DNA from 3 places in the Achromobacter sp. ESBL13 genome. Region 3 is predicted to be linked to each of the others. Evidence: predicted binding sites of a transcription regulator. Region 3 holds the regulator's gene; each other region holds the start of a gene.

Region 1 (3,226 bases), on a different contig from region 3:
AGACGTAAAAACGCCGCCCAAGGGGCGGCGTCCATGGACGGCAGCGCCCGGCCGCCTTCGCGGGGCCGCGCCGGATGCAGTCAATCGTCCTCGCCCTCGCCCGCGCCCAAAATTCGGCGGATGACGTCGTGCGCGAAGCCGCGGCTGGCCAGAAAGCGCGCCTGCTTCGCGTAGGCCGCGCGGTCTTGCGGCTTGGTATCGAAGCGCTTTTTCCAGACCTCCAGCGCGCGATCGTATTCGGTGGCGCGCAGTTGTTCGCGCAGTTCCGCGACCTGGATATCGTCCACGCCGTGCTGGCGCAATTCCTGCACGATGCGCGCCGCGCCTTGACGCGACGCACGTCGGTGCACCAGGCTTTGCGCGAAACGTTCGGTCGATAACCAGCCTTCTTTTTCCAACGCATCCAGCACGCTTTGGACTTCGTCGGCGTCTTCAGCGTAGGCGGCTAACTTGCGCGCCAGCTCCTCGCGCGCATGCTCGCGGCGCGACAGATATCCCACCGCGCGCATTTTCAGCGACGGGCCCTTGCGAGCCGGCTTGCCTTCATCCGAGGCCTTGTCGCCCGTTGGCGGCGTGTCCGAGAGGTCCGGGGTACGGGAAGTCCGAGACGTGCGGGACTTCAGCGCGCGCTGCTCTGAGCTGCGTTGCCAGACATCCTTGTCAGCGGCCGGCTCGGCCGCTTCTTGTTCGCGCCGCGCGTCCGAACTGCGCCGCAAGCCTTGCGGCTTGGCGACGGTTTCAAACTCGTCATCCAACTTGGCGCGTAGACGGTCGGCTGACGCAGGGGTCGATTTCCAGCTCATGCGCTTCCTGCCATGGTCAAGGACGAGTGCCCGATCGATAAAGACGCGGCGCACCCAGCCCGACGAATGATGCAAAACGGCAGGCCCGTCTTGGCGCCTGCCGTGTATGGCTGTGCGGCATCGCTCGCCACCCAGCCCCGCTGCGATAACCCTGTCCTGCCGGCCCTTGGCGACGCTGAGCCAGAGGCAGGCGGAGGCTTATTCGGCGGTGTCTTCCGCCGTGGGCACGAATTCAGCGGCGCGGCTGACGATGCCCTGATTCTCGCGAACGCGGTTTTCGATTTCGATCGCCATGTCGCGGTGCTCTTTCAGGTATTCGCGGACGTTGTCCTTGCCCTGGCCGATGCGGTTGCCGTTGTAGCTGTACCACGCACCGGACTTGTCGACCACGTTTGCGGCCACGCCCAGGTCGATGATTTCGCCTTCACGCGAAATACCGGCGCCGTACATGATGTCGAATTCCGCTTGCTTGAACGGCGGCGCCACCTTGTTCTTGACTACCTTGACGCGGGTTTCGTTGCCGACGACCTCGTCACCCTTCTTGATGGAGCCGATGCGGCGGATGTCCAGGCGCACCGATGCGTAGAACTTCAGCGCGTTGCCGCCCGTGGTGGTTTCGGGGTTGCCGAACATGACACCGATCTTCATGCGGATCTGGTTGATGAAGATGACCATGCAGTTGGTGCGCTTGATCGTGGCGGTCAGCTTGCGCAATGCCTGGCTCATCAGACGGGCTTGCAGGCCCGGCAGGGAATCGCCCATTTCGCCCTCGATTTCAGCCTTGGGCACCAGCGCTGCCACCGAGTCGATGACGATCAGGTCAACCGAACCCGAGCGCACCAGCGCATCGGTGATTTCCAGGGCTTGCTCGCCCGTGTCGGGCTGCGAGATCAGCAGGTCGGTCAGGTTCACGCCCAGCTTGTTGGCGTATTGGACGTCCAGCGCGTGCTCGGCATCAACGAAGGCGCAGGTGCCGCCGATCTTTTGCATTTCGGCAATGACTTGCAGCGTCAGCGTGGTCTTGCCCGACGATTCCGGGCCGTAGATTTCGACCACGCGGCCGCGCGGCAGGCCGCCAACGCCCAAGGCGATGTCCAGACCCAACGACCCCGTGGAAACCACCTGGATATCGTGCGAGACCTCGTTATCGCCGTAGCGCATGATCGAGCCCTTGCCGAACTGCTTTTCGATCTGCGAAAGCGCGGCGGCAAGCGCCTTGGCCTTTTCCGATGCGGCGGCCTTGGTGGTTTTGTCGTCCATGTAAAGTCCTGTCTGTGACGTATCTGGTGGTTGCGGCATGAAGGAGCACCCTTGGACCGCAGCGTTGCTGTTTTGAATCAGGTTCAGATTATTGCATCGGATTGTACTGTACAAAAAACCAGTGTGCCAGAGTTTTGCACGTATTCCCTGAGTGGGCAAGCTTGGCGCCGTATGACAGAATCGAAGCCGACCCCGGCGTTTCGTCCCTTTTCCGCCGCCGGGCCGCCCACAAGGCGATAGCCCCGTTACTCCGGGGCGGCCGGCACGCAAAGCGCCGGCGCCACAGGGACCTTTTTGCAGCTTCCGTGCCGCCCCATGCGTATCCTGATCGCCGAAGACGACAGCATTCTGGCCGATGGCCTATCCCGGTCATTACGGCATAACGGTTATGCGGTCGATGCCGTGCGTGACGGGCTTGCCGCCGATTCGGCGCTGGCGGCCCAGGCGTTTGACCTGCTCATTCTGGATCTGGGCCTGCCGCAATTGGCCGGGCTGGAAGTGCTGCGCAGGCTGCGCGCCCGCAATTCCGCCCTGCCCGTCCTGATCCTGACCGCCGCCGACAGCATCGAACAGCGCGTGAAGGGCCTGGACCTGGGCGCTGACGACTATATGGCCAAGCCTTTTGCGCTGTCCGAACTGGAAGCGCGCGTGCGGGCACTGACGCGACGCGGCGCGGGCGGCGGCGCCACGATGCTCAAGCATGGCCGGCTGCTGTTCGACCAGACGGGCCGCGTCGCCATCGTCGACGACCAGACGCTGGACCTCTCGGCACGCGAAGTCAGCCTGTTGGAAATCCTGCTGACGCGCAGCGGCCGCATGGTCAGCAAGACGCAGTTGGTGGACCACCTGTGCGAATGGGGCGAAGAAGTCAGCACCAACGCCATCGAGGTCTACGTGCATCGGCTGCGCAAGAAGCTCGAACCCAGCGGCGTGAAGATCGTGACCGTGCGTGGCCTGGGCTACTGTCTGGAGCGGGACCAGGGTGCCGCGTACCTCGCCAGCTGACCCCCGGCCCGAGCCGCTGAATCAGGAAGCGCTGGATATCATGCAAGCCGGGTCCAAGGGCCCGAGCTTTGCACCGCCGCAGCGGTCGCTGCTGGGCGAAATCCTGGACTGGATGCTGGCGCCGCTGTTCCTGCTGTGGCCCATGAGCGTCGCGATCA
Region 2 (3,226 bases), on a different contig from region 3:
TTTCTGAATGCACAACGCCGGCTGAGGCCGGCGGCAGGGGACGCACCATGAATGCACTGAACGATTCTTTCCTTTCCGGCGCCGGCACGGGCGTGCTGCGCCTGATCACGGCGGGCTCCGTCGATGATGGCAAATCCACGCTGATCGGCCGCCTGCTGTACGACAGCAAAGGCGTATTCGCCGACCAGTTGGATGCAATCTCGCGCGCCAAGCACAAGCGCGTGGCGGGCGACGGCATCGACTTTTCGCTCTTGACCGACGGGCTGGAAGCCGAGCGCGAGCAGGGCATCACGATTGATGTGGCTTACCGATACTTCTCCACGCCCGCACGCAAATTCATCATTGCCGATGCGCCCGGCCACGAGCAATACACGCGCAACATGGTCACCGGCGCGTCCACGGCAGACGTGGCCGTCATCCTCATCGACGCCACGCGCGCCGCCGACGGCAAGCTGCTGCCGCAGACCAAGCGGCACAGCACTATCGCGCGCCTGCTGGGCATCCGCCACATCGTGGTGGCCGTGAACAAGATGGACCTGGTCGATTGGGATCGCGCCGTGTTCGAACGCATTCGCGACGCGTATGCCGAACTGGCGGCCAAGCTGGGCATCGCGCATTTCGATGCGCTGCCGCTGTCGGCGTTGAACGGCGACAACGTCGTGACGCTGTCGCCCAAGACGCCCTGGTACGAAGGCCAGCCTTTGCTGGCGCTCCTGGAATCGCTGGACCTGGCCAGCGATGGCCGCGCATTGCCGCTGCGCTTTCCCGTGCAGTGGGTGGCGCGACACGGCGGCGACCAGAAAGAGGACTTTCGCGGTTATGCAGGCCGGGTGGCCAGCGGCGTGTTGCGCGCGGGCGATGCGGTCACTGTGCAACCGTCGGGTGTCAGTGCGGTGGTGCGCGAGGTTCGCGTCTTTGATCGCGTGCTGGACGAGGCGGTGGCGGGCGACTCCGTCACGGTGGTGCTGGATCGTGATGTCGACGTGTCGCGCGGCGACGTCATCGTGCACACGGCGGCGCCCGCGCAAGTCACGCGCGAGTTCGAGGCCGAGCTGTGCTGGTTGGATGCGCAGGCGTTGAACCCGGCGCGCAAGTATCTGCTGAAGTCGGGCACGCGGCTTACGTCGGCCAAGATTCGCGCGGTGCTTTCGCATCGCGACATCCACGAATTGCAGGAAGTCGAGAACACCGAAGGCACCTTGCAGATGAACGACATTGGTCGCGTGACGTTCACCACGCGCGAGGCGTTGGCGGTGGATCGCTACGCGGATGTGCCGTCTACCGGTGCCTTCATTCTGATCGATGAAGCCACGCATCAGACGGCTGCGGCGGGCATGTTGCGCTAGCGCTGAATCGGGCCGGAAAACAACGGAATTTCCGCCCGATTTTTGGTGTTGTATTTCTTCCAAATTCAATGCTGGCGCGGGTCTCCGGGCGATATCGCCTGATGAAATCGAATTGTTCAGACGCGCTCCGCGTCTTGCGGTAAAGTGGGGCTGTCTTACGGAAAGGGTTTTGGTGCTTGTCAAAACTACTGTGTTTTTGTACAGTAGTTTTTATGGCACGCACCGATCATTCTTTTCCCGCCGGTTCTGGGTCCCCGGCTGCCGCCCCCGCCGCCTTGCGCGGTCGGGGTGCGGTTACTAATGTTCGGCATCGCTTTCAGCGCGATGACCGTGTGCAGGTCGACGACGGTTGGTCTGGTTCGGGCCTGCCGGCGGATTTCGTCGACTCCGTCCCCGAATCCTTTGCGGATTCCTTTCCCGACACTTTCCCCGATCCCGATGGTTCCCGCGATTCCGCGTCGGCCCATTCTCCCGACGCCGCCTTGGCGCACGCCTCGCCGGCGCGCACGCGCGCCGGCGCCACGGTCATCCCCATCGTTCCCGATACGCGGCTGGCTCCGCCCGCGCCCAAGACCACCGTCACGGCCGAAGAAGCGCGCAAGATGCTGTCGCGCAATGACTCGCCCGATATCCCCTTTGACGTTGCGGTAAACCCGTATCGCGGGTGCGAGCACGGTTGCGTGTACTGCTATGCGCGGCCTACGCATTCGTACTTGGGCATGTCGCCCGGGCTGGACTTCGAAACCCGGTTGGTGGCAAAGGCAAACGCCGTCGATGCGCTGCGCGCGGAACTCGCGCGCCCTGGCTACAAGCCGTCGCCGATCAACATCGGTTCTGCTACTGACGCCTACCAGCCCATCGAACGCGATTGGCGCCTGACGCGCGGCATGCTGGAGCTGATGCTGGAAACCCGGCACCCCGTCACCATCGTCACGAAAAACGCGCTGGTCGGCCGGGATCTCGATCTGCTTGCAGCGCTGGCCGAGCAGAATCTGGTGGTCGTCTACATCAGCATCACCACGCTGGACGCCGGCATGGCGCGCACGCTGGAGCCGCGTGCCGCAGCGCCCTGGCGGCGGCTGGAAGCCGTGCGCAGCCTCACGGATGCCGGCGTGCCCGTAGGCGTGCTGGTGGCGCCCGTCATTCCGTTCATCAATGATGAATCCATGGAACACATCCTTCAGGAATCCAAGGCGGCCGGCGCGCATTACGCCAGCTACACCGTCTTGCGCCTGCCCTGGGAGGTCAAAACCCTGTTCGAGGATTGGCTTAACGCTCATTACCCGGACCGCGCCCAGCGCGTGCTGCACCGCATAGAAGACCTGCGCAACGGCCGTCGCAACGACCCCAACTTCGGCTCGCGCATGCGCGGCACCGGCATCTGGGCAGACTTGCTGCGCCAGCGCTTCGCCGTCGCGACCCGCAAGCTGGGGCTGAACCGTCACAGGTTGGCGCTGGATTGCGATCGCTTCCAGCCGCCCGTGGCGTCCGGCGCCACGCCGTCTCTGTTCTCGGCGGGTTCGCTTGCAGGGCAGGGCGCGGCGGCGATGGTCGCAGCGGCGCCCTCGGCTAGCGCCCCGGTGGCTGTGCCCGCTGCCGCTGCCGCTGCCGCTACGCCTAGCCCTTCCTCTACCGCTTTCCTATCCCCGGTTGGCGCGCAAGCGTCTTCAGGGGTCCCCCTTTCTGACGGCCTGCCGGCAGTTTCCAGCGGCTACGGCCGCGGTGCGCGCCAGTTGCGCGCGCTGGCAGCCGGCCAGTTGTCGCTGTTCGATTGATCACGGCCGGTTGCCGTGTCGGCCGCTGCGGCGGCGTGGAATCGTTTCTTGAAGGAGTTCTCATGAACACCGCTGATTTTTCCGTTTTGTCAGATGAACTCATCG
Region 3 (3,226 bases):
AAGAAACTCAAGCTGATGTCGCCCATGTCGGCCGAAGCCACCGTGGTGCGCAACTACATCGATACGCTCATCAACCTCCCCTGGAGGAAGAAGAGCAAGATCAACAACTCGATCGCCAACGCCGAGACGGTGCTGGACAACGACCATTACGGTCTGGAAAAGGTCAAGGAACGCATTCTTGAATATCTTGCCGTGCAGCAGCGCGTTGACAAGGTCAAGGCGCCGATCCTGTGCCTGGTCGGCCCTCCGGGCGTCGGCAAGACCTCGCTGGGGCAGTCCATTGCCAAGGCCACGAACCGCAAGTTCGTGCGTATGGCGCTGGGCGGCGTGCGTGACGAGGCCGAGATCCGTGGCCATCGCCGTACGTACATCGGTTCTATGCCCGGCAAGATCGTGCAGAACATGTCGAAGGTTGGCGTGCGCAATCCCTTGTTCCTGCTTGACGAGATCGACAAGCTGGGCATGGATTTCCGCGGTGACCCCTCGTCGGCGCTGCTTGAAGTGCTGGACCCGGAACAAAACCACACGTTCCAGGACCACTACATCGAGGTCGACTTCGACCTGTCCGACGTCATGTTCGTCGCCACCAGCAACACGCTGAACATCCCGCCGGCCCTGTTGGACCGTATGGAAGTTATCCGCCTGTCCGGTTACACGGAAGAGGAAAAGATCCATATCGCTCGCGACCATTTGCTGCCTAAGCTGATGCAGAACAACGGCGTGAAGGACAACGAGCTGACGGTCGATGACAGTGCGCTGCGCGATATCGTTCGCTACTACACCCGGGAAGCCGGTGTGCGCGCGTTGGAACGTGAAGTGGGCAAGATCTGCCGCAAGGTCATCAAGCAATTGCTGACCCAGAATGATCGCGCCAAGGCCGAAGGCAAGACCCTTGAGGTCAAGCCGGTCAACGTCACGGGCGACAACCTGAGCGACTATCTGGGCGTGCGCCGCTACACCTTCGGGATGGCCGAGAAGGAAAACCAGGTGGGTCAGGTGACCGGTCTGGCTTGGACCGAAGTGGGTGGCGATCTGCTGACGATCGAAGTTGCCGACATGCCGGGTAAGGGCGTGATCCAGCGTACGGGTTCGCTTGGCGACGTGATGAAGGAATCGGTGGAAGCGGCTCGCACGGTAGTGCGGTCCCGCGCTCGCCGCCTGGGCTTTGCCGACAGCGTGTTCGAAAAGCACGACATGCACGTACACGTTCCCGAAGGCGCGACGCCCAAGGACGGCCCGTCCGCGGGTATCGCGATCACGACGGCCATGGTTTCGGCGCTGTCACGCATTCCGGTGCGCGCCGATGTCGCCATGACTGGCGAGATCACGCTGCGCGGCGAAGTGCTGCCTATCGGCGGCCTGAAGGAAAAGCTGCTGGCGGCACACCGTGGTGGTATCAAGACGGTCTTGATTCCCGAGGAAAACGTCAAGGACTTGGCGGAGATCCCCGATAACGTCAAGAACCAACTTGAGATCGTGCCGGTCCGCTGGATCGACAAGGTGTTGGAGCTGGCGCTGGAGCGTCTGCCGGAACCCCTGGCCGAGGAAGAAGCCGTCAAAGACGCGCTTGTGACGAAGCCGGCCGAGCCCGGCTCGACGGATCCGGTTCTGAAGCACTGATCGCCTGTCACGGCAGGGCGCCCGCAATATGTGGCGCCCAAACAAAAACCCCGCCAACATGTGGCGGGGTTTTTTTTGGGTTTCGATGGGGCCTTGGTTTTGGCGATCCCGGTCGCTAGGGCCGGGGCTGTTGCGATGCCAAGGCTATGGCTGGGCTAGGCCGCAGACAGTGCGCGAGACGACCCCTGCTGCGTCAGTGCAATGCGTGCGTACGGATCAAACCGACGGCGATGCCTTCCAGCGCGAACTCCTGGTCTGCTTCAACGATGATGGTCTGAAAGTCCGGGTTTTCCGGCAGCAGTTCGATATGCCCATTGGTGCGTTGCAGGCGCTTGACCGTCACGTCGTCGCCTAAGCGTGCCACGACGATTTGGCCGTTGCGCGCTTCCGAGGCCTTCTTCACCGCAAGCAGGTCACCTTCCAGGATGCCCGCATCCCGCATGCTCATGCCGCGCACCTTCAGCAAATAATCAGGCGCCTGGGCAAACAGGTGTGGGTCGACGCCGACCTCGCGTTCGACGTGTTCGGCCGCAAGGATCGGGCTGCCTGCCGCGACGCGCCCGACCAACGGCAGCAGCAACTGCGCCAATGAAGGTATGGCCAGAGACGTCTGTGACTGGGAGGGCCCATCTTTCAAGCGTATGCCGCGCGAAGCGCCGGCGGTAAGCTCGATAGCACCCTTGCGGGCTAATGCCTTAAGGTGGTCTTCTGCCGCATTCGGTGAACGGAAACCAAGGGCCTGGGCGATTTCGGCGCGCGTCGGCGGAAAGCCGGTGCGCGTGACGGTCTGCCGGATGAGGTCCAGGATTTGTTGCTGGCGATCGGTGAGTTTGCTGGCCATGGCGATGATCCGGTATGAGCGGACTGTACATATATACAGCGCCATTCTGGGGGACGTAGCGCAAAAAAGCAAGCTGGCGCCAGGCCCAAAAAGCAAAACGGAGCCAAAGGGCTCCGTTTCGTCATTGCGGGCCGCTGGCGGCCCGCGCAGGCAAGGGTTTTACAGCACGGCGGCGATGCCAGCAGCGACCTTGTCAATGTTGCCGCTGTTCAGCGCGGCGACGCAGATGCGGCCGCTGGACACCGCGTACACGCCATGCTCTTCCCGCAGACGATCCACTTGAGCCGACGTCAGGCCCGAGTACGAAAACATGCCGCGTTGCTGCAGGACGAAGCTGAAGTCCTGCTTGGCACCATGTTCCTTGATCTTTTCGACCAGTTGCTTGCGCATCAGGCGGATGCGGTCGCGCATGCCGGCAAGCTCTTCTTCCCACATGGCGAAGAGTTCCGGCGTGTTCAAAACTGTCGACACCACCGTGCCGCCGTGCGTCGGCGGGTTGGAATAGTTGGTGCGAATAACGCGCTTGAGCTGGCTCAGGACGCGGCCCGCCGCTTCCTTGCTGCCTGCCACGATCGTCAGGGCGCCGACGCGTTCGCCATACAGCGAGAACGACTTCGAGAACGACGAGCTGATGAACATCGTCATGTCCAAGTCGGCGAACATGCGCACGACAGCGGCGTCCTCGGTCAGGCCCTCGCCAAAGCCCTGGTAGGCGATGTCCAGGAACGGAACCAGGTTGTTTTCCTTCACAACCGCGGCGATCTG

Evidence for each region. The regulator LexA, encoded in region 3, represses DNA repair genes until DNA is damaged. The targets are predictions, from matches to a motif close to ACTGTATNNNNATACAGT.
Region 1: a site for LexA is predicted at 2,169-2,186, ahead of recA (recombinase RecA). Genes of this name have one in related genera too.
Region 2: a site for LexA is predicted at 1,534-1,551, ahead of V6F88_RS15060 (PA0069 family radical SAM protein). Genes of this name have one in related genera too.

The regions. Positions count from the first base shown of each region.
Region 1 is NZ_JAZEVT010000003.1:72,332-75,557, forward strand. It holds gene V6F88_RS14535 (LysR family transcriptional regulator) at 1-8, shown strand, start outside; gene recX (recombination regulator RecX) at 81-803, opposite strand; gene recA (recombinase RecA) at 1,002-2,063, opposite strand; gene V6F88_RS14550 (response regulator transcription factor) at 2,379-3,068, shown strand; gene V6F88_RS14555 (sensor histidine kinase) at 3,181-3,226, shown strand, end outside.
Region 2 is NZ_JAZEVT010000003.1:173,990-177,215, reverse strand. It holds gene cysD (sulfate adenylyltransferase subunit CysD) at 1-7, shown strand, start outside; gene V6F88_RS15065 (sulfate adenylyltransferase subunit 1) at 48-1,346, shown strand; gene V6F88_RS15060 (PA0069 family radical SAM protein) at 1,559-3,121, shown strand; gene V6F88_RS15055 (hypothetical protein) at 3,184-3,226, shown strand, end outside.
Region 3 is NZ_JAZEVT010000001.1:1,628,803-1,632,028, reverse strand. It holds gene lon (endopeptidase La) at 1-1,620, shown strand, start outside; gene lexA (transcriptional repressor LexA) at 1,814-2,461, opposite strand; gene V6F88_RS07225 (amino acid aminotransferase) at 2,621-3,226, opposite strand, start outside.